DNA from 3 places in the Paenibacillus sp. SEL1 genome. Region 1 is predicted to be linked to each of the others. Evidence: riboswitches for the same ligand, from Rfam matches in the RefSeq annotation. Region 1 holds a riboswitch; each other region holds the start of a gene.

Region 1 (6,708 bases):
ATTTTTAATAATAAAATATTTGTGCCGAAATGGGCAGATTTTCTTTCTTGAAGGCTTTATTGAATAGCGAATGTTGTAGAAAAAAGTAGTTTCATTTGGAAATTCCTCGAAATCTGGCTGGAAGCCCAAATAGGCTGCCGCTTTAATTTCATTCATTAAAATGATAGATTGTAAAGTATTCAATAGGGTTAAAGATTACTTTTTATGAAGAGGTGGTAAGGGTGGATTGGAAACACTGGTATATGGAACTGGAACAGGATGATGAGTCTTGGGATGTATCTGAGGAGATTGTTCTGCGTGGTATAGTACATGTTAATTTTTGCGGGCAGCCCTCGGAAGTAGAAGTCGAATTTATCGTGGGAGCCGACTCCGAAGAACAGGCACAGACTATAGAAGAACCTACACAGTTGCAAAAAAAGACATGGGAGCAGTATATGGAATATTCGTCAACTATTCATCCTCAAGTGTTGGAGTCCATACACCATCATTATGCTGGCATAGTGGAAAAGTACCGGAATGCTTACAGTACATGGGGAGAGGACCCAGATGAATATGCGCCTTATGTGGAGCGCCCGGAACAATTGTTGGATCGAATACAGCTTATGTCTATACTGATTTCCGACTCATCGGCAAAGGATGAACTGTATTTGAATTTTAGTTGCTCCTGGGATCGAGAACATGGCTTAGGCGTACATATGAAGCAGATGAAAATGGAGCATATTCAAGGCGTATATACATTATATGATCTAGAATAAATCCCCCTTCCTGGCTTTTAGCAAAAAGGGCCGGAAAGGGGAATAGGATAAGGCGAAAATGATGGCGCGATTGGATACGATAAAAAAATTAGTTGGATACAGCCAATGCAGCCCGGGCTGCTTGAGCCGCTTGTACCATTTGTCGCAAGGCGGCGACAGATTCCTCTTTGGTACGGGTTTTCAGACCACAATCCGGATTAACCCAGAACAAATCTGATGGCAGTACGCGCAGGGCACGCTGGATCATGCTTAGCATTTCAGATACATCGGGGATGCGCGGGCTGTGGATATCGTACACGCCCAGACCGATGCCTTTGTCGTATACCTGATCTTCAAAGCTGACAATCAGTTCTCCGTGGCTTCGCGAGGTTTCAATAGATATAACGTCGGCATCCATATCGGAGATGGACTGAATCATATGCTGAAATTCGGAATAGCACATATGCGTATGGATTTGGGTCGCTGGCTCAACGGTGGCCGTGGTCACAAGGAAGGCTTGAACCGCCCAATCCAGATAGGCTTGCTGCTGTTCTTTTTTCAGCGGAAGCCCTTCACGAATTGCAGGCTCATCGACCTGAATCATGCCGATGCCCGCTTGTTCCAGTGCCTCTACCTCTGCCCGTAATGCCAGAGCCAACTGTAAAGCAACTTGACTACGTGGAATGTCATTACGTTCGAAAGACCAGTTCAAAATGGTCACAGGACCCGTAAGCATTCCCTTAACAGGCTTGGAGGTTAACGATTGGGCGAATGCCGTTTCTTCCACGGTCATGGGCTGATCGAAGGAAACGTCTCCGTATATAATCGGTGGTTTGACACAGCGGGAGCCGTAGGACTGCACCCATCCGTTTTGCGTAAAAGCAAAGCCGTTCAGCTTTTCGCCAAAAAATTCAACCATGTCGGTCCGCTCAAATTCCCCATGTACAAGCACATCAATGCCAATGTCCTCTTGGATATCAATCCATTCCTTAATTTGCTGTTGGATGAACGTTCGATATTGCTCGGCAGACCATTCTCCTTTGCGATAGTGCAGGCGGGCCTTGCGGATCTCGGCGGTTTGCGGGAAGCTACCAATGGTCGTCGTAGGCAGTGGAGGCAACTTCAGCTTATTTTGCTGAATCTCACGACGTTCGGCAAAAGGAACGCTGCGTGACAGAGGCTCTTTGGCCAACAGGTCGGCCAGATCGGCAGCTGTCTGTACGCGTGCTGCTGAACTGTTGAAACGGGCTACCGCATCTGCACTTTGCTCAAGCTTGGATAGTGCGGATGGATCGTGTTTGCCAAGTGCAGCCGTCAGGATGGCGATTTCCTCTAGCTTTTCATCAGCAAAGGCCAGCGCTTGCACCAGCTCCTTGTCCAGCTTGTGCTCTGCCTCCAGGCTGACTGGCACATGCAGCAGACTGCATGATGGCTGTACGATAAGCTGCTCGGCAGTGGTCTGTTCTGCTAACTGACCCAGCAGAGCAGCTACAGCGTTCAGGTCGCTGCGCCATATATTGCGTCCGTCAATGACACCAGCGCCCAGCGTTTTTCCTTTAGGAAAGCCATGCTGCAATATATGCTGAAGATTTTCGCCATCATCATACACAAAATCAAGACCCAGCCCCTGTACTGGAAGTACGGACAGACGCTCATAATGATCTAGGCTGCCAAAGTAGGTTTGCAGCATTATATTTAAGGAGGGCGCAGCTTGGGTCAAAGCTTCATAGACTTCCTGGATAATGCCCAGATCCTCTACTGGGAATGAGGTGGTCAGGACAGGTTCATCGATTTGGACCCACTGAACACCTTCTGCTGCTAGTTCAGACAGGACACGGGTGTATAAAGGCAGGAAGGTTCTTATAATAGAGGCAAGCTCCTTACGATCATAGCCTTTGGAAAGGGTAACGAATGAATAGGGGCCGATGAGGACCGGTTTCCCATCAATACCTAGTTCTTGTTTTGCTTCACGATAAGCCTGTAAAGGTTTATTTTCAGTGAACACCGGAACTGCATTCGCCAATTCAGGAACGATGTAGTGATAATTGGTATTCATCCATTTGGTCATTTCACTGGCGGTTGCTCCCTTCTGACCGCGAGCGATCCCGAAGTACACGGACAGAGGAATCGGACCTGCGGGACGATAGTTGAACCGTTCAGGTACTAGACCGAACATCACAGATGTATCCAGCATGTGATCGTAATAGGAGAAGTCTCCGACAGGAATGCGATCAATCCCCTTGTCACGCTGCTTGCTCAGATGCTCCAACCGTAATTTTTTCATCTCCGTCTGCAGTTCGCTTTCGTTAATGCTGCCGTTCCAGAAGCGTTCCAGTGCTTTCTTCCATTCCCGGTTTTCGCCGATACGCGGATATCCCAGATTACTGCTAATTAAGCCGGACAATTCAGGCCATTCAATAATGGACATGTACTTTTCCTCCTAGTGGGTAGCTGTTTTATTTTTACGTACCAAAAAAGGCATTCTTCCCCCCAAGGTTAAAAATAAGTAGGGGAAAGAATGCCTCCGTGATTAAAAAATCAAAAATACGGCGACTGCTCTTAACACCTCCCTATCTTCCGTAGGTACTTGCGATGTTGTTAAAATAGGCAGGTCTCCTGACTTACGGATCATGACGCTCAGCACTCCTTCCCGGTCTGTGGACCAGTGGATATATGAACAGCTGAAAGTTCCCCGTTTACAGTGGCGGGACCGTGCCGGATTTGCACCGGCTTCCCTTTTAAGCCTGATCTGAATAGAACAGACACCTATCTCCAAGCTATGCGGTTAAGGTATGACGAATAATTATGCACTCGTATACTTGTTCACCATCATAAGTGAAACTTACAGGATGCGCAATAGAAACTCCAATGGAATCTGTTAGCTATATGAAAAAAAGACAAGCTTACCCATGATGGGGGCTTGTCTTAGATTAGATATAGCATCTTGCTTGCTGGGTAAGCATCGCCTTATGTCAATGAAACGGTATAACCTGCCTGAATGCTGGCTTTTACATCTACCAGACGCTGGTTGCGACTGCCCCGGAAGGGAAGGGTCAGGTCCTTTTGCTGTTCTACAAAACGACCGTCCACAATCACATCGCACAAAAGTGCCAGTTCCTGTCGCTCCGGATCTGTGAGTAGATCTTCATAGACAAAGCCAGTGTAAGCCCACACGGTTCGGTCGGGACAGGCTTCGCGGAAGTCACGCACAAATTGCGAGCATTCTGCTGCTGAGAAAAACGGGTCTCCCCCGCAGAGAGTCAGTCCATCCAACAACGGATTTTCCATGATGTCACGAATGACCTCCTGTTGTCGTTGGGGGGTGAATGGCTCGCCTGCACGGAAGCTCCATGACTCTGGATTAAAGCATCCAGGACAGGCATGACGGCAACCGCTAATGAACACAACGGTGCGCAGGCCGTATCCTTCGTTCAGAGATTCCGGAATGTAGCCACACAAATTCACTTATGTTTCACCCGGTCTCGAACTTCTGCCTGTTTTGCGGCATTAAAGCGAACGGTATAATCTCCTGTCAGATATCCGGTTACCCGACGTAAGCGCTGAAAGTGTGTGTGCTCCTCATCTGTGCCACATTGGGGGCAGCTTGTCCCGATAATCCCTTCATAACCACATTCCGTACAACGATCCACCGGATGGTTGATGGAGAAATAGCCGATGTTCTGATGCAGCGCATACTGAACAATTTTAAGAAACGCATCCGGGTTATTCCGCGCATTACCGTCCAGCTCAATGTATGAAATCGCACCAGCGTTGCATAGGTTATGGAACGGAGCTTCCAAGCTGATTTTACGAGCAGCCGGGAGCGTGTAATACACGGGAATATGAAAAGAATTGGTGTAATATTCTCGATCATTTACCTCAGGAATAATCCCGAAATCACGTTGATCCAGCAATGTGAACTTGCCCGACAGACCTTCGGCAGGCGTAGCGAACAATGTAATATTTAAATTGTGATATTCACTCATTCGATCGCAATACACGCGCATGGAAGTGATGATTCGCTGTGCCTCGCGGTATACAAAATCATCCTCCCCGTGGTGTTTCCCGTATAGTGCCTTCATGCACTCAGCCAGCCCGATGAACCCGATCGAAAGCGTACCGTGTTTTAGTACGCCTCCCACCTTATCATCTGGTGCCAGTTGTTCTCCACCTTCCCATACCCCTTCGCGCATCATAAAGTCCGAGGCTTTGGCCGGTTGGCTGGTCTGGATTTGATAGCGATGAATTAGGCCATCTACCGCAATGCGCATAACTTCTTCTAGTCTCGCATCAAAGCGATCACGGTCAGGTGTCAGGCGTTTGCCTGTGCAAATACCATATTCAATGCCAAGCCGCACCAGATTAATGGTATTGAAGGAGAGATTCCCCTTGCCACTCTGCCGGTTTCTACCGAAACGGTCAGAAATGGTGCGGGTACGGCAACCCATTGTCGCTATAATGGTATCTGGATCATCAGCACGGTAAAAAGGCAGGTTGAAGGTGGCATCCACATTCACAAAATTGGGATACATCCGTCTGCTAGAGCATTCTACCGCCCGTAAGAACAAATCATAATTGATGTCGCCTTCTGCCTGGTTGATTCCCTCTTTACATTGGAAAATATGTTGTGGAAAAATAGGAGTTTCCCCGCTGCCCAAGCCGCGAATAGTGGCCTCCAGCAGCGATTGAGTAACAAGCCGTCCCTCAGCAGACGTGCACATTCCGTAATTCAGTGAAGTGAATGGAATCTGTCCCCCCGCCCGACTGCTCATGGTGTTCAGGTTATGAATGAGCGATTCAGCAGCCTGCCGGGTTTCCGTCTGCGTTTCTTCGCGTGCGAATGCGTATGAACGAGGGCAGACTTCTTGCAAATGGGGATTGGCCATATGTAGTTCGTCGTCAGACAGACTGGATTCTACCTCTTCCTCGAACAGCCGAAGTCCCTTGCGCAGATGCTTGCGGAAGGACCGGGCAACGTATGGGGCAAGGTCCCAATCGATTTTATTGGCAGAGACACCTCCGAATTGGCTGTTTTGCTGAGACTGGAATATGATGGCGACAAGTGCCATAGCAGACATAATCGTTTGCGGTGTGCGCACAGAGCCGTTGCCTGTATTGAAGCCGTCTCGCAGTAAACGACCAAAAGGAATAAAGATACAATTTGTAGTTCCGAGTGCATATTGGTCCAAATCGTGAACATATACATACCCGTGGTCAATCGCGTTCGTCAGTTCAGGCGGAAGTACCCGCAGGCGCGCATACCATTTGGCATACTCGGACCCAAGCTTGCTCATTTTGCCGCTGAACGATTCTCCATTCAAATTTGCATTCTCCCGCAGCATGTCCAGATCTTGTGCCCCAATGACCCGTTCGCCGATGTCGTATAATTGATGTTCCTCCAGCACCTTCATCGTAAAACCCTCCATATAGTAAAATATATATATTTTTCACAAAAACAACATATTGATGATATCTTGTGTTAACCAATTGTTTCGATCTATATATTGTATATACGTATACATTGAGAGTATGTGACTATTGTCACATTGGTAGGGGCGGGCAGCATAAAAAAGCCAGATACAGAGTAAGGGACACATCCACGGATATGCACCTTACTCTATATCTGGCCATCGTAGTTGCGATGAAAATGATAGGCTTGCGAGTACATAGTATATGATCTTGGGATATTGTTTTGAGAAGGTTTAGAGTAGCTTTTTCAACTGGGACACCCGGCCTTGGGAAATATCTAGCATTTCGGCATATACTTTTTGTGGCAGGTTCGGGTGTTCCTGAATCAGCTTGCGTAGCTTTTTTACCATTTCACCTTGCTGCACTCTAGATTGCTTGGGTTGCCAGGTTGTGTTGGTTCGGGTCGGCTTAGAATCTTCTTGAGCCTGGATAGCATCGGTGCTTGTGGCATGCACGTTTTCATCGGTCTTTAATACCTGGATGCACTCTGCGCAAATAAAGCTGT
Region 2 (6,708 bases), 1.9 Mb from region 1:
GCTGAAAGCATGGCTCTCCTACTATTGGGACTAGCTCCTAAGCGTGTGGGTACAGTGGAGCCGTGTTTTTCGGAATATGCCGAGCTGGCTGGCAAATTCGGAGCCGAGGTCAACCGGGTGTATGGGAAGGCCTCGCTTCAATGGAAGGCGGACGTGGAGGACATCCTTCAGCTCATGGAGCAGGTAGATGTTTTGTTCCTCGGACAGCCGAATAATCCAAATGGCGTGCAATATAGTGAGCAGGAGCTATGCGAGCTGGCAGAGGCGGCTGGCACAACGGGTACCGTGCTGGTGGTGGATGAAGCATTCATTGATTTTATTCCGATGGAACGGCGAAACTCACTGCTGCCTGTGCTGGATCGCTATCCTCATGTGATTTTGATCCGGTCAATGACCAAATTTTATGCCATTCCTGGCTTGCGATTGGGCTATGCGATTGCTCATCCGGACTATATCCGGCGAATGACGGCCAAACAGGTGACCTGGAGTGTGAATGGATTGGCGTTGCTGGCTGGGGAGGCGTGTTTGAGAAGTGGGCAAGCATATGAGCGCCAAACACAGGAGCTGATTGCTGCGGAGCGCAACCGCCTGTTGACCGCCTTGGCGGAATGGGGCTGCGGTGTCGTTCCCGGCGAAGCCAATTACGTGCTGGCAAGGGCGCCGGGTACGTGGAGCGCATCGGCTATTCAGCAGGCGCTTGGACAACGTGGAATTCTTATACGTAGCTGTGCTATGTATCCGGGACTGACGACGAGCCATTTTCGGATTGCGGTCAAGGATGCAGAAGCCAACGGCAGGCTGCTGTCTGTATTGGGTGAAGTGCTGGAGGAGGAGCAGCGGCGTGACAGTTAGCTTGATTATCCTGGCAGCCTACCTTTTGGACAGGCTGATCGGTGATCCGAGGTGGTTGCCGCATCCAGTCATCGGTATGGGACATGCCATTTCAGCATTGGAAAAAGCGATTCGTCGCCAGGTCCGCAGTGACCGAGGGCTAAAACGTGCGGGCATACTGCTTCCGCTCATTGTGGCGGGAGGCTCCTTTGCGCTTGCCTGGGCGCTGTTGCACTTGCTTGCCTGGATTCATCCGTGGTTATCTGTCGGCGCAGAAATGGTGCTGATTGCGACCACGATTGCTTCCAAAGGACTAAAGGATGCAGGAATGGCAGTATACCGAGCGTTGCAGGCGGATGATCTGGCAGCAGCACGGCGGGAGCTGGGCATGATTGTCGGGCGGGATACGCAACAGCTTGATGAGCCTGAGATTGTACGCGGTACGGTTGAAACGGTCGCTGAAAATATCGTGGACGCGATTATTTCGCCGCTTTTTTATGCCTTGATCGGGGGAGCACCCTTGGCGCTGGCTTATCGTGCTGTGAATACGCTAGATTCCATGGTTGGCTATAAAAATGAAAAGTATCTGCATTTAGGCTGGGCTTCAGCGCGTCTAGATGATGTGGCTAACTACATTCCAGCACGCCTGACAGCGGCAATGCTTGTCGTAGCGGCGTGGATGTACAAGCGAGATGCTGCAAGAAGCTGGCGCACAGTCAAGCGAGACGCTCGTCTGCACCCAAGCCCGAACAGTGGCTTCCCGGAATCAGCTGTTGCTGGAGCACTGGGGATTCGTCTTGGAGGCTATAATGTGTATCATGGCGTGCGCTCCTTTCGTGCATACATGGGCGATTGGATACGACCGCTAGAGTCGAAAGATATACGGCATACAATCCAGCTGATGTTCGCCGTGTCCAGTATGTTCGTAGGATTGTGTTTGTTAGGAGCCGCAGGTTGTTTTGCCTTGGGATGGGTGCAATGAGGGTGAGGAGTAACACACTGAATAATGATCGAGCAGGAAGTGACATGATCTTGAAACAAGATATAGCAGCAAAAAGGACGGTAGAATACGTACAAAGTCCGAACTCACAGGAGGATAAGGTGCCGTATGATACTAAAGAAGATCTGCATTGGGACATGGAACTCGTGTTAGTTCGTCACGGCACAACCTTATGGAATAAGGAACGTCGATATCTGGGACACTCCGACTTAGGTTTGCTACCGGGAGCAGAACAGGAATTAAAGCCTTTGCAAGAAGAATTGCAGGGGCAGTCCTTTGCTCGAATCTACTGCAGCGATTTAATGCGATGTCGCCAGACCTTGCAGATCATTGTGCCGGAATCAGAATTGACGTCTGGAGGTTCCCTATCTATTATGTCTCCTATGATGGAACCACGTCTGCGAGAGCTTCATTTTGGCGAGTGGGATGGAAAAACGTATGACATGCTCAAGGATGTGTCGTTGTATCGCGCTTGGATTGATGAGCCGCAACGGATAACCCCTCCTGGAGGAGAGTCTTGGACAGATTTTGTGAATCGTTTGCGGAAATTTCTTGACTCTCTGTATGAATGGCGTGTTGCTATGGAAGTTCGACCCATGGATTTGACTGCTGGGCCGCTCTCTGTTTTGGTCGTTACGCATGGTGGCGTAATTCGTCAGTTAGCTTGTATGCTGATACCGGGCCATGATTTTTGGAGTCTGAATCCGAAGCCGGGAGAAGCATTTAGGATTCAATTGAGGCTGGCAGGACCGCACAATTACATAGCGGAAATGCTCCCTCGTTAGGTTAGGCACCAGTGGATAAAGAGGCTGTTTGGGTTGTAAGCCGCCTCATTTTAACCTATAATCATCAAGTAAAAGAACGGCTTGACTACCACTACATCAAATATCCAGCAGACGAGGTCGGCGCGGTGTGATGAAACTATGGTTTCCCTTGCCTGCGCTGTTAAAAGGGAAGTCGGTGTAAGTCCGGCGCGGTCCCGCCACTGTAAATGGAAACATGCCCGTTAGTCCTGCTTTATGTGCTACTAAGCATATGAAGGAATTTCAGGACATGCATCTTACCATAAGTCAGGATACCTGCCCGTCCGCCTGTCACCATAATCCTTCGAGGAAAGGATGACGTGTTCGCAGTGACTGTCCGTGCGGAAAGAAGCTGCCGCCTGCGCACGATCTGCGCTAACGTGACCCCTGTGTCCTGATATAAGGATGCGGGGGTTTTTTGATAGGAAAAGAAGGCTGGATTTAGAAGATATCTGATGATGCTCAAGTAACGCTCTTAACGATTTTTTTATGAAGGGGTGCATATCATGGCAGGAAAAAAAATAAAGGTTTGGACAACAGGTCTATTGGTTCTGATTTTGGCAGTTGTGCTGAGTGCATGTGGCGCTAATGGAAAAAATGCTGAAAATAAAGAGAATCAGACTTCTGCACAGCAGCCAGGAAAGACCGTAACCGCACAAGAGCCTCCGGGCAAAACAGTTTACCCACTCACAGTTAAGGATGCAACAGGACAGGAATTTACATTCAAAAAAGCGCCGGATAAAATCGTTTCCGTCTCCCCGGCAGAAACCGAGGCGCTGTTCGCCATCGGGCTGGATAAGGAAATAGTTGGCGTCTCCGACTACTCTGATTACCCGGAAGCAGCTACGAAAAAGCCTAAAGTAGGCGGTATTATGAAACCGAACGAAGAGGCGATCATTGCTGCTAACCCGGAAGTCGTTTTTGCAGGGATATCACTTAGTGAACAGGCTACGACCAAGCTGCGCGACATGGGAATTATGATTTTTAAAACGGAACCGAAGACAGTTGAAGATGTCATAGCTAACATCGAATTGTATGGAAAAATCACCGATCATCAGAAAGATGCGAGAGCGGTGACTGACAAGATGAGAGCAGATGTAGCGGAAGTGAAAGAAGGAGTTAAAAATATCGGTAAAGGGCAGAAGCTGCGGGTATACGTCGAGTTTTCACCAGGCTGGACAGTTGGTAAAGGTGAGTTTATGGACGAGCTGATTACTTTGGCGGGCGGCGAAAATGTAGGTGCCACGCAGAAGGGGTGGTACCAAATTAGTGAGGAAAATATTATTGCTGCGAACCCTGACGTGATTTTGTACAGCAAAAGTGTCAAGGACGACAAAACTGGCCAAACGCTCGGCGAAATCATTAAAGCTCGCAGTGGATGGGATCAAATATCGGCTGTTCGCCACAACCGGGTGTTTGCCGTGGATGATAATTTGATCAGTCGTCCGGGTCCACGCGTAACGGAAGGTCTCAAGGAAGTGGCCAAGGGCGTGTATCCTGAAATTTTCAAATGAACCGTAAACTGATCGGCTTTGGAGGGACAGGTCTTGTCTTGCTGTTGCTGACGCTGCTGCTCTGTCTTGGCATCGGCTCGGCCAAGCTTCCGGTCAGCCAGATCACGGGCATTCTGGTTAACCACCTTCCGTGGTTAGGCGATACATTTACACCGGATTGGAATACATCCTCAGAGCAGATTATTTTGAAGGTCAGATTGCCACGAGTGTTACTAGGAATGTTGGTAGGAGCAGCGCTGGCGCTGGCGGGAGCCGGATTTCAGGGTGTGCTGCGTAATCCTTTGGCTGATCCGTATACACTGGGGGTATCCTCGGGGGCTTCGGTAGGAGCGGCAGTACTGATCTATTGGGGCCTTCAATTTTCATTTGTTGGCATATGGACGCTGCCGCTAGTGGCATTTACGACCGGAATGCTGACGCTGTGGATGGTGCTGACGTTGGCACGGGAAGGTGGAAAAATTCCGACACAAAGTCTCATTTTGTCGGGTGTAGTGATGCAATCCTTTCTGGGAGCGGTTGTTTCCTTTCTGACAGCCATGTCGAAGGAGACGGTCAATGAAATATTGTACTGGACGATGGGAAGTCTTAGCCTGCGCGGTTGGTCATATACAGGAATCCTTTTACCTTATGTGGTCATAGGACTGGTATTTCTATGGAACCGGGCACGTGTACTGAATATTTTGGCTTTGGGTGAACGTCAGGCGGCTCACATGGGAGTTCATGTAGATGCGACGAAGCTATCTGTTCTGATCATTTCCACGCTGCTGACAGCTGCCGCTGTCTCGGTATGTGGAGTGATTGGCTTTGTGGGACTTGTTGTACCGCATATCATTCGTCTGGTGACAGGTCCTGATTACCGGATGATTGTTCCATTATCTGCGCTCGGTGGAGCCATTTTTATGGCTTGGGCGGATACGGCGGCTCGCACGTTGTTAGCCCCCACGGAAATTCCTCTGGGCGTGATGACGGCCTTTGTTGGGGCACCGTTCTTCGCATATCTCCTGTACCGGAACAAGAAGCTGCGCAGGGGGGAACTGCTGTGACAGAACAAAGTGAATCACAGAAGGTGCGGGATCGGGCATTAGAGGTAGCGGGTCTGACACGTGCCTATGGAGAGTTCCATGCGTTAAAGAATATAAGCTGGAGCGTCGACGAAGGAACTTGGTGGGGGATTATTGGTCCGAACGGAAGTGGAAAATCGACCTTGCTGCATCTGCTTTCGGGTGTAGATCAGCCAACTTCGGGAAACGTTCATATCTATGGCAAAAAGGTCGGTAGCTACAGCAGAAAGGAGCTTTCCCGACTCATAGCCGTACTCCAACAGGAAGGGCTTCCTCCAGTGGGATACACCGTCAGGGAAGTCGTAGAAATGGGACGTTTTCCTCATCAGGACTGGTTAGGCAGGGAAAAGGGTGTTGATGTGGAGGCGATCACGAATCGCGTGCTGGAGCGATTGGGTCTTACCACGTTGGCGGACAGAGCATTGGACCGCTTGAGTGGGGGACAGCGACAGCGTGTAGCTTTGGCAAAAGTAATGGTACAGGAGCCACGAATATTGCTGCTGGACGAGCCTACGACCTATCTGGACTTGCGCTATCAGCTTGAATTTATGGAACTGTTGGCAGATTGGCGCCAAGAAACGGGTGTGACGATCATTGCGGTCTTGCATGATCTTAACTTGACAGCCCAATTTTGCGAAGATTTGCTTGTACTCAAGGATGGAATGGTTGAAGGATTGGGAGCTTCATCGAAGTTATTAACCGAGGATCGGATTCGACGAGTATACGGTGTTGAGCCTGTGATGCTTCCGCATCCTGATAGCGGTGTGCCGCAGCTCTTGCTGCGCAGAAGTGCTTCGGATACAGCAGATTAAATAAACGATGAAACACACTTAAAAAGAGCAGGGAGTGGAAGGTATGAACAACAAGCTGCGTCAGCTGATCGATAGCATTGCCCAGCCGGATGGGGGGGCGGCCTCGGCAGCTTCAGCCTATTTGGACCAATTAACGAAGCCACCGGGAAGTCTTGGAAAGTTGGAAAGTGTGGCCATTCAGCTAGCAGGAATTACAGGAGTGGACAAGCCTGAATTTGATCGTAAAACGGTTATGGTCATGGCTGCGGATCACGGGGTGTGTGAAGAGGGAGTCAGTGCCTTTCCGGCTGAGGTTACACAGCAAATGCTGTATAACATGCTGTCAGGTGGCGCGGCAATTAATGTGCTGGCACGCCATGCGGGCGCAGATGTCAAGGTGGTAGATGTTGGCGTGAATGCGGATGTCGCTCACGCGAATCTGGTGGACCGTAAGGTACGCATGGGTACTTCGAATATAGCTAAAGGGCCAGCAATGCTGCGTACGGAAGCGGAACAGGCGGTTTTGGCCGGAGCTGAAGCCGTAGCAGAAGCGGTCAAAGGTGGCACACGGCTATTCGTTACCGGAGAACTGGGCATCGGGAATACGACAGCCAGCGCTGCGGTCGTATGTGCTCTTACCGGGCTAGAGCCGGAAGTTATCGTAGGCCGGGGAACGGGTGTAGATATGGCTGGACTTACCCGTAAAAT
Region 3 (6,708 bases), 200 kb from region 1:
ATCATAATCATATTTAGAATAGGTACCACGTTCTATTTTGTCAACAACATTCGACAAGCCGTCCTCTTATTTATTTTTAAATTTGTAGAATATTAAATTTATGGCTTAATTCGCCAACGTTTGAAACAGAGCACGCGTGTACTCATGCTGTAACAAGTCTTCATCCCATTCCTTAAATATTTCCACGATCTCCCCCTGAACCATAACGGCAACGCGGTCACAAAACTGACGAGTAGATTGGAGATCGTGAGTGATGAATAGGTAGGACAACTGACGTTCCATCTGCATTCTTTTGAGCATGTCCAGTACAGAAGACTGCGTTGTCGTATCCAGATTGGCGATCGATTCATCGAACAAGATAATATCCGGCTCCACCGCCAACGCTCGGGCAATACATACCCGCTGTTTTTGCCCGCCACTTAGTTGTGTTGGGTATTTTTCCAGACATTCCGTGTCCAGCCCCACAGATTCCAGTAAAGACTGGCAAATATCGAGTGCTTGCGTTTTTCGTCCGGGAAAATAGTTGTGGATTGGCTCCTCCAAAATATCTCGTATGGTCATGCGAGGATGGAGCGAGGAAGACGAATCCTGTGCGACCAGTTGGATTCGTTTGTACAGATGGATATCCTTCACCCTTCCGGTGTGAATGGGCTGGTCATCCAGCCAAATCTCTCCTGAGGTCAACGACTCCAGCCCTAGAATACATTGTGCCAACGTGCTTTTGCCACTTCCACTTTCTCCAACCAGTCCGAGACATTCCCCCTGTTGTAACTCCAGACTCACCTTCTTCACGGCCTGCTCGCTATCTTGCGTGCTGAACCAACCTTTTCTCCGTTTGCGGACAGGGTATGCTTTGGTCACATTCTTCAATTCCAGCATCACTGGTTCATCCTTCCTTCCGGACCCATCTCCAACACTCGATCTGCTATGCGGCTCATACCCTGGCGATCATGTGAAATCAACAATATGGTGAGATCAAAGTCTTCTCTCAATTGTTGCAACAATGCCAGAATCTTGTCGCGGTTGATAACATCCAACGCCGTAGTAGGCTCGTCGGCAATAAAGAGGCTCGGACCGGAGCTTAACATTGCAGCCAGCAGCACCCTTTGACACATGCCTCCGCTTAGTTCAAAAGGATATGACGACAAAATATGCTCAGGATTTGCAAATCCAACCTTGCGGAGCAGAGAGCGCAAATAGGCCTCCCGCACTGGAGTAGCGCCTCCTCTGGCTATCTCCGTGGCACGGCTCAGCATCTGCCCCATCCGTGGCAGCACGCCCAGTGGGTGGACTTGCTGCGGTGCAGTGTGGGATGCGACAGCATCAGCGTGCCCCGGCTCCATCTGGTCATGCGGCATCCGACGCCGCCCGTGCAGTCTAAGCGTATCCATCAGCTGGGCGCGGACAGTCCGGATCGGGTTCAACCCGCTCAGCGACTGTTGAATGAGCAGGGCAATATCCTCTCGGCGCAGCCTTTGCCAGCGCCGTTCCTGGAACGGGAGGATGTCTTCCCCGTTATAATAGATACGCCCTTGCGTAACATTAATACCTGGTTCCAGCATGCCTGCGATTGCGTGTGCGGTCAGGCTCTTGCCGCATCCACTCGGTCCGGTCAGGGCCACAATCTCCCCTGAATATATGGAAAAGCTCACATCACGCAGCAGTAGTTTGCCCCCGCTTCCGCTTGCTCCTACGCCTGTGCGGCAGATTTCCAAATGTTCCACGTGTAACAACGGTCTTCGCCCTGCCACTTGTTCTATCGTATCCTTGCACCCAAGGGCTGTTTGATCCTCCACTATTTGTCCGCCCCCTTTTCCGAAAAGCGGTCGCCCAAAAGCTGGCAGGCAAGTACGAACAGCATAATCGCCAAGCCCGGGAAAATCATGACATGCGGGGCCACCTGAAAATACGAGGTTGCATCATGCAGCATCACGCCCCACTCTGGCTTAGGCGGCTGTACACCCAATCCAAGAAAGGACAGCCCAGCGATCATCAGCACCACGCGTCCGATATCCCATACCGCATAAACCAACAACTGCGGCAACGCTTGTGGCAATACATAACGGCTCAGTATACGTACGTGTGAATTGCCGGATAAACGGGCATATCGAACGTAGTCCTCCTGACAGGCTTTTTGAACCAGACTACGGATATACCGGACATAGACCGCCCACCGTACCGCAATAATCGCAAGGGTCATGTTAACAAAACCTGGACCCAAAATGCCCACAATTGCCACCGTTAAAATAATATCAGGAAAAGCCAGTACGCCGTCGATTCCCCGCATGATCAGCTGATCCACGCGTCCGCGCACATAACCAATGAGCAACCCTATAGGCAGACTGAAGCATAACGTAGCTACAGTAATTGCACATGCGATTAGCACGCTCATCCGAATCCCGTAAATTAGCCTTGACATTACATCCCGACCCAGATGATCCGTACCGAAAGGATATTTCCGACTGGGTGGTGCCAGACGGTTCAAAAGATCCACTTGAAGAGGATCATGAGGAGCGACCCATGGAGCTAATAACCCAAGCAGCACGATCAGACCAAACAGTACGCCTCCTGCCAGCAAGCTCCCTTGAAAGGAAAGCCGTATCTTTTTCATTTTCAGCTTCCCCCTTAACGCAAACGCAGCCTCGGATCTATCGCCGTCTGGACCACATCCACCAAACACTGAACTCCTACAATTAAAAATACGGCGAAAATAACATACCCCTGAATCACCGGATAATCTCGCTGTGTAATTGCATCTATAAAGTACTTGCCCAACCCCGGCCATGAAAAAATGGTCTCTACGATGACATTACCTGCCAGCATAAATGATAGATTGGTACCTAGCAGTGTAATTATAGGCAGAACCGCATGCTTAAATATCTCAAAAAACAGGATATGCATACGGGAAAAGCCTCGAGCCTTCGCTGCTTTCACAAAATTCCGGTCACCCAGCTCCAGCATTTGAGCGCGTAGTACACGGGCTTGCACAGCTCCCAAACCTGCGCCAAGAGTCAGCGCTGGGAGCACTAAATGTGTCCAATCCTCCCTTCCCATGGATGGGAGCCAGCCCAAGCGAACGGAGAATAGATAGATCAACAGAAAACCAAGCCAAAAAGAGGGGATCGACGATCCCAGCAGGGCGAATAGCCTGCCCAGACGATCCAATGGGCCGCTAATTTTTAGAGAGGCAGCCAGCCCCAACCCCAGCGTAAGCACCGTCATGACGGCAAAGCCCGCAGCAGCTAGCTCCACAGTAGCAGGCAGTCTGTTCCACAGTTCGGCTAGCACGGATTCCTTGGATACATACGAGGTGCCCCAATGCCCTGTGAACACATCCCGCAGCCAGTTCACATATTGAATATGAAACGGTTCGTTTAAGCCTAGTTCCTGCCGTAGCGTCGTCAACGCCTCCTCAGAGGCAGGGACATTATGCGCGGTGAGCAAAATGGTAGCAGGGTCTCCAGGAGCCAGCCGCATCAGTACAAAAGTCAGCGTGGATACAACAAATACAATGATGAGCAGCTGCGCCACACGTTCCAGTATAAAACGAATCATAGGATACGCCGCTCGTTATTCCGCAATATCGGATTGCGCTGTAATGTAGTAATACTCGATCGGATGGGGTGTAAAACCCTCTACCCCTTTTTTCACACCAAACACATTGTCAGGATGCACAATGAAGGACTGTGGCAAATCCGTATTGATGATATCCAGCGCTTGTAGTGTCACAGCATTACGCTGCGCTGTATCCTTCGCCAGCTTCAAGCTGTTAAGAATACTCTGCAGCGGTTTGGAACTATAACGGCTTACATTGGCTTCGCTTTGCGAAGAATAAAACATGTCCATAAAATATTGTGGCTCTCCTGTATGAGCAGTAAGCATACTGTACATAGCAAAATCCCAATCGTTTTTGGTCAACGCCTCGTCGATATTTTCCACCTTGCGAATCTTGACCTGGATTCCCTCTTTCAGCAATTGGCTTTGGATGACCTCAGCCATAACAGAGAGCTCTGGACGCTGAGGAAAAGTCAGCAGCGTAACCTCGAACGGCTTGCCTTGCTTAGTCCATGTCCCTTGGGCGTCCTTCTGCCAGCCATCCTTCGTTAACAGCTGATCCGCCGTTCCGTCCAGCGCTTTACGCTCAACTTTACCGAAGGGAAGAATGCTCGGGAACGGACTGCTTGCTTCCGTACCGAAGCCCCTCATGACGGCGCTCACAATCGATGTGCGTGGAATCAGGCTGTCCACCACCTTACGGTTCGCCGCATCCTTGAATACTGGGGATTCCATATTATACACGAGCATATGGGTGCGCAAGGAGGGAGCCGACAGCACCTGTAGCTTGTCGTTCTTTTTCAGTACCTCTGCGTTATCAACCGGAATATCCGTCGCTACATCCACCTCGCCGGATTGCAGCGCCATCAGGCGCGAATTCCCGTCCGTAATGAACTTCATCGTCGCTTCAGCCAATCGTGCCTTCTCGCCCCAATATCCGTCATAACGCTCTACGATCAAGGATTGGTCCTTGTTGAACGCTTTGATTTTAAAGGCGCCTGTCATCGCTGGGTAACTCTGCTCATCTTTCATCGATGTCACATCCAGTACAATCGTCGATGGATCAGCTAGATTGGACACCAACGCCGCATTCGGCTGGTTTGTCGTGATCTTTAAGGCCAGCGGGCCGCTTACATCAATGGACTTCACATTCAGTAAATCCTTCGCCAGATGGCTTTTCTCGATAGAGCGTAGCAAAGATGCTTTTACACTTGCTGCATCCATACTCTTTCCATTATGAAAAGTGACTTTATCCTGCAAGCTGAACGTCCAAACTGTAGGACTATCCTGCTTCCACTCCTTTGCCAGCCAAGCCACAGGCTCCAGCTTTTCATTCAAACGTACCAGTGTCTCACCTGCACCGGATCGCATCACATCCCAGCTATTATCTCCGTGCGGGTCAACACCTGACGGTTTCCATGTATACGCCATTACCAGCTTTTTACCTGTCGCTGTTTGTTGTGCTGACGCGTTCTCATCTTTGCCGGAGCTATTCGACGTCTTATTGCTAGTACATCCCGAAAGAGCCATAACTGCCAGTAACAGCATCACCCCTGTACATATCAACCATGAGCGCCTGCTACGATTGCTAATCATTCGATGAATCCCCCTCTATCTTGTAAAATCATATAAACCTAACGCAAAAGGCGAAAAAAGCATTCCAGACCACTTGATCAGCAGTCAGAAATGCTTTCATTATAAAATGTCAAAACACACCTCGAAGCCAACTCCAAAAACATAGAAGGGATCAGATCGGTTTCAGACATTCCGTATGCAGCACGCCTAACCACCTCCCCAGCATCCCGTGGGTCTGACAGTGATGTCAAAACAGGCAGGTCTCCTGACTCCAAGCGTATCTTTCAGGCCTTCCCGGTTCTTCACAGTTCCAGTGGCTGTTCTGAAAGCTCCAGCAGTATCCTGCTGATGCCTGTATACAGTGGCGGGCCCGTGTCGGAATCAACCGAACTTCCCTTTTAAGTGAACACGCTCAACAACTATCCACATGGTCTCAACAAAACCCCGTACATAGAGTCGTCCGGCTCACACCTGTTTTCTTCCTTTATTTCTTTCCATTACGATCTTATTTTGTTGTCACAGGCTTGTCAATAAAGGCTGCACAATAATTTAAATTTGAACAATATGGCGAGAATGAAGGTAATGGCTATTCATTGCGTGCACGAAATGAACGTGCTAAAATTAGGTATAGAGTAAACCACCGTGTCCGTATACTAAAAAGAGCCTTCGCCGCGCCAACGGCAAAGACTCTTAGGACTTGAAAGGCTGTGGATCACCACCACGGCGCGCTGCACAACTAAATGTTAATGCAAACGAAACCCACCGTTAGGCGCCTAACCTAATTACGCGGTGGGTTTTCGCTTGTCCGAAATTTCCGACGTAGCCAGCGATAAAGTTTACGAATACTAAACACCAGGCTTAGTAACGTAACCATCCAACGCAACACATCGTAGCACGACACAAGGTTGACCATCGGCTTCACCCCCTTTCGGGAAGCTGCACCGTGGTCCGAAAACATCCACCACTATTCAAAATCCATAATTTGGATTATACCATGCCCCTTCCTACCACTCTAGCAAATTCTTCTAGCGCATAAACTGGAAAACGCACCAAATTAGAGCTACCCATTTCATCCCGAAGCTTTATCTATATGTCCCCACACGGCAAGGGTATCTACTATCTGGATAACTCCATGCCAAAAAGCCGGAAAAGAGGCATACGTCCTCTCTCCGGCTATCTTTATTTATTCCTAATCATCAAACCTTCTGTGGAACCTCCGAAACCGTCACGCTTTTGACCGATTCCCCTTGTTTTCTCGTCAAAACAATGTTCAAGACAATCGCTGTAATCGAACCCGAAACGATCCCATTTTGCAGCAGCATTTTGGCAAAGCTCGGCAGCTGGTCGAACATTTGTGGCAGAACGGCAGAGCCTAGGCCCACGGCAATACTGCATGCTGCGATCAGCAGATTGCTTTCCTTCCGCAGATCCACTTCTGACAAAATAGACATGCCTGATGCAGCAACCGAGCCAAACATGACGATCATCGCCCCGCCCAGCACAGCGTTAGGAATCACTGTCGTTAAGGCAGCCAGCTTAGGCAGCAAACCAAGAACAACCATGATCCCGCCCGCAGCA

What was found. Region 1 has a riboswitch for cobalamin ahead of metE (5-methyltetrahydropteroyltriglutamate--homocysteine S-methyltransferase). Riboswitches for the same ligand answer to the same signal wherever they lie in the genome.
Region 2: it holds a riboswitch for cobalamin, as region 1 does, so the genes downstream of both, ACYCSE_RS15935 (ABC transporter substrate-binding protein) here and metE (5-methyltetrahydropteroyltriglutamate--homocysteine S-methyltransferase) in region 1, are expected to answer to the same signal.
Region 3: it holds a riboswitch for cobalamin, as region 1 does, so the genes downstream of both, ACYCSE_RS08425 (ABC transporter substrate-binding protein) here and metE (5-methyltetrahydropteroyltriglutamate--homocysteine S-methyltransferase) in region 1, are expected to answer to the same signal.

Annotation. Positions count from the first base shown of each region.
Region 1 is NZ_CM137723.1:1,635,748-1,642,455, reverse strand. Features, by position in the region: gene ACYCSE_RS07550 (DUF6985 domain-containing protein) at 222-755, shown strand; gene metE (5-methyltetrahydropteroyltriglutamate--homocysteine S-methyltransferase) at 844-3,162, opposite strand; cobalamin riboswitch at 3,324-3,519, opposite strand; gene nrdG (anaerobic ribonucleoside-triphosphate reductase activating protein) at 3,702-4,199, opposite strand; gene ACYCSE_RS07535 (anaerobic ribonucleoside triphosphate reductase) at 4,196-6,145, opposite strand; gene ACYCSE_RS07530 (AbrB/MazE/SpoVT family DNA-binding domain-containing protein) at 6,437-6,708, opposite strand, start outside.
Region 2 is NZ_CM137723.1:3,489,385-3,496,092, forward strand. Features, by position in the region: gene cobD (threonine-phosphate decarboxylase CobD) at 1-852, shown strand, start outside; gene cbiB (adenosylcobinamide-phosphate synthase CbiB) at 842-1,813, shown strand; gene ACYCSE_RS15930 (histidine phosphatase family protein) at 1,858-2,616, shown strand; cobalamin riboswitch at 2,739-2,932, shown strand; gene ACYCSE_RS15935 (ABC transporter substrate-binding protein) at 3,141-4,148, shown strand; gene ACYCSE_RS15940 (FecCD family ABC transporter permease) at 4,145-5,191, shown strand; gene ACYCSE_RS15945 (ABC transporter ATP-binding protein) at 5,188-6,021, shown strand; gene cobT (nicotinate-nucleotide--dimethylbenzimidazole phosphoribosyltransferase) at 6,065-6,708, shown strand, end outside.
Region 3 is NZ_CM137723.1:1,832,093-1,838,800, forward strand. Features, by position in the region: gene ACYCSE_RS08405 (ABC transporter ATP-binding protein) at 106-882, opposite strand; gene ACYCSE_RS08410 (ATP-binding cassette domain-containing protein) at 879-1,796, opposite strand; gene ACYCSE_RS08415 (ABC transporter permease) at 1,796-2,611, opposite strand; gene nikB (nickel ABC transporter permease) at 2,626-3,555, opposite strand; gene ACYCSE_RS08425 (ABC transporter substrate-binding protein) at 3,571-5,151, opposite strand; cobalamin riboswitch at 5,369-5,572, opposite strand; gene ACYCSE_RS08430 (nucleobase:cation symporter-2 family protein) at 6,327-6,708, opposite strand, start outside.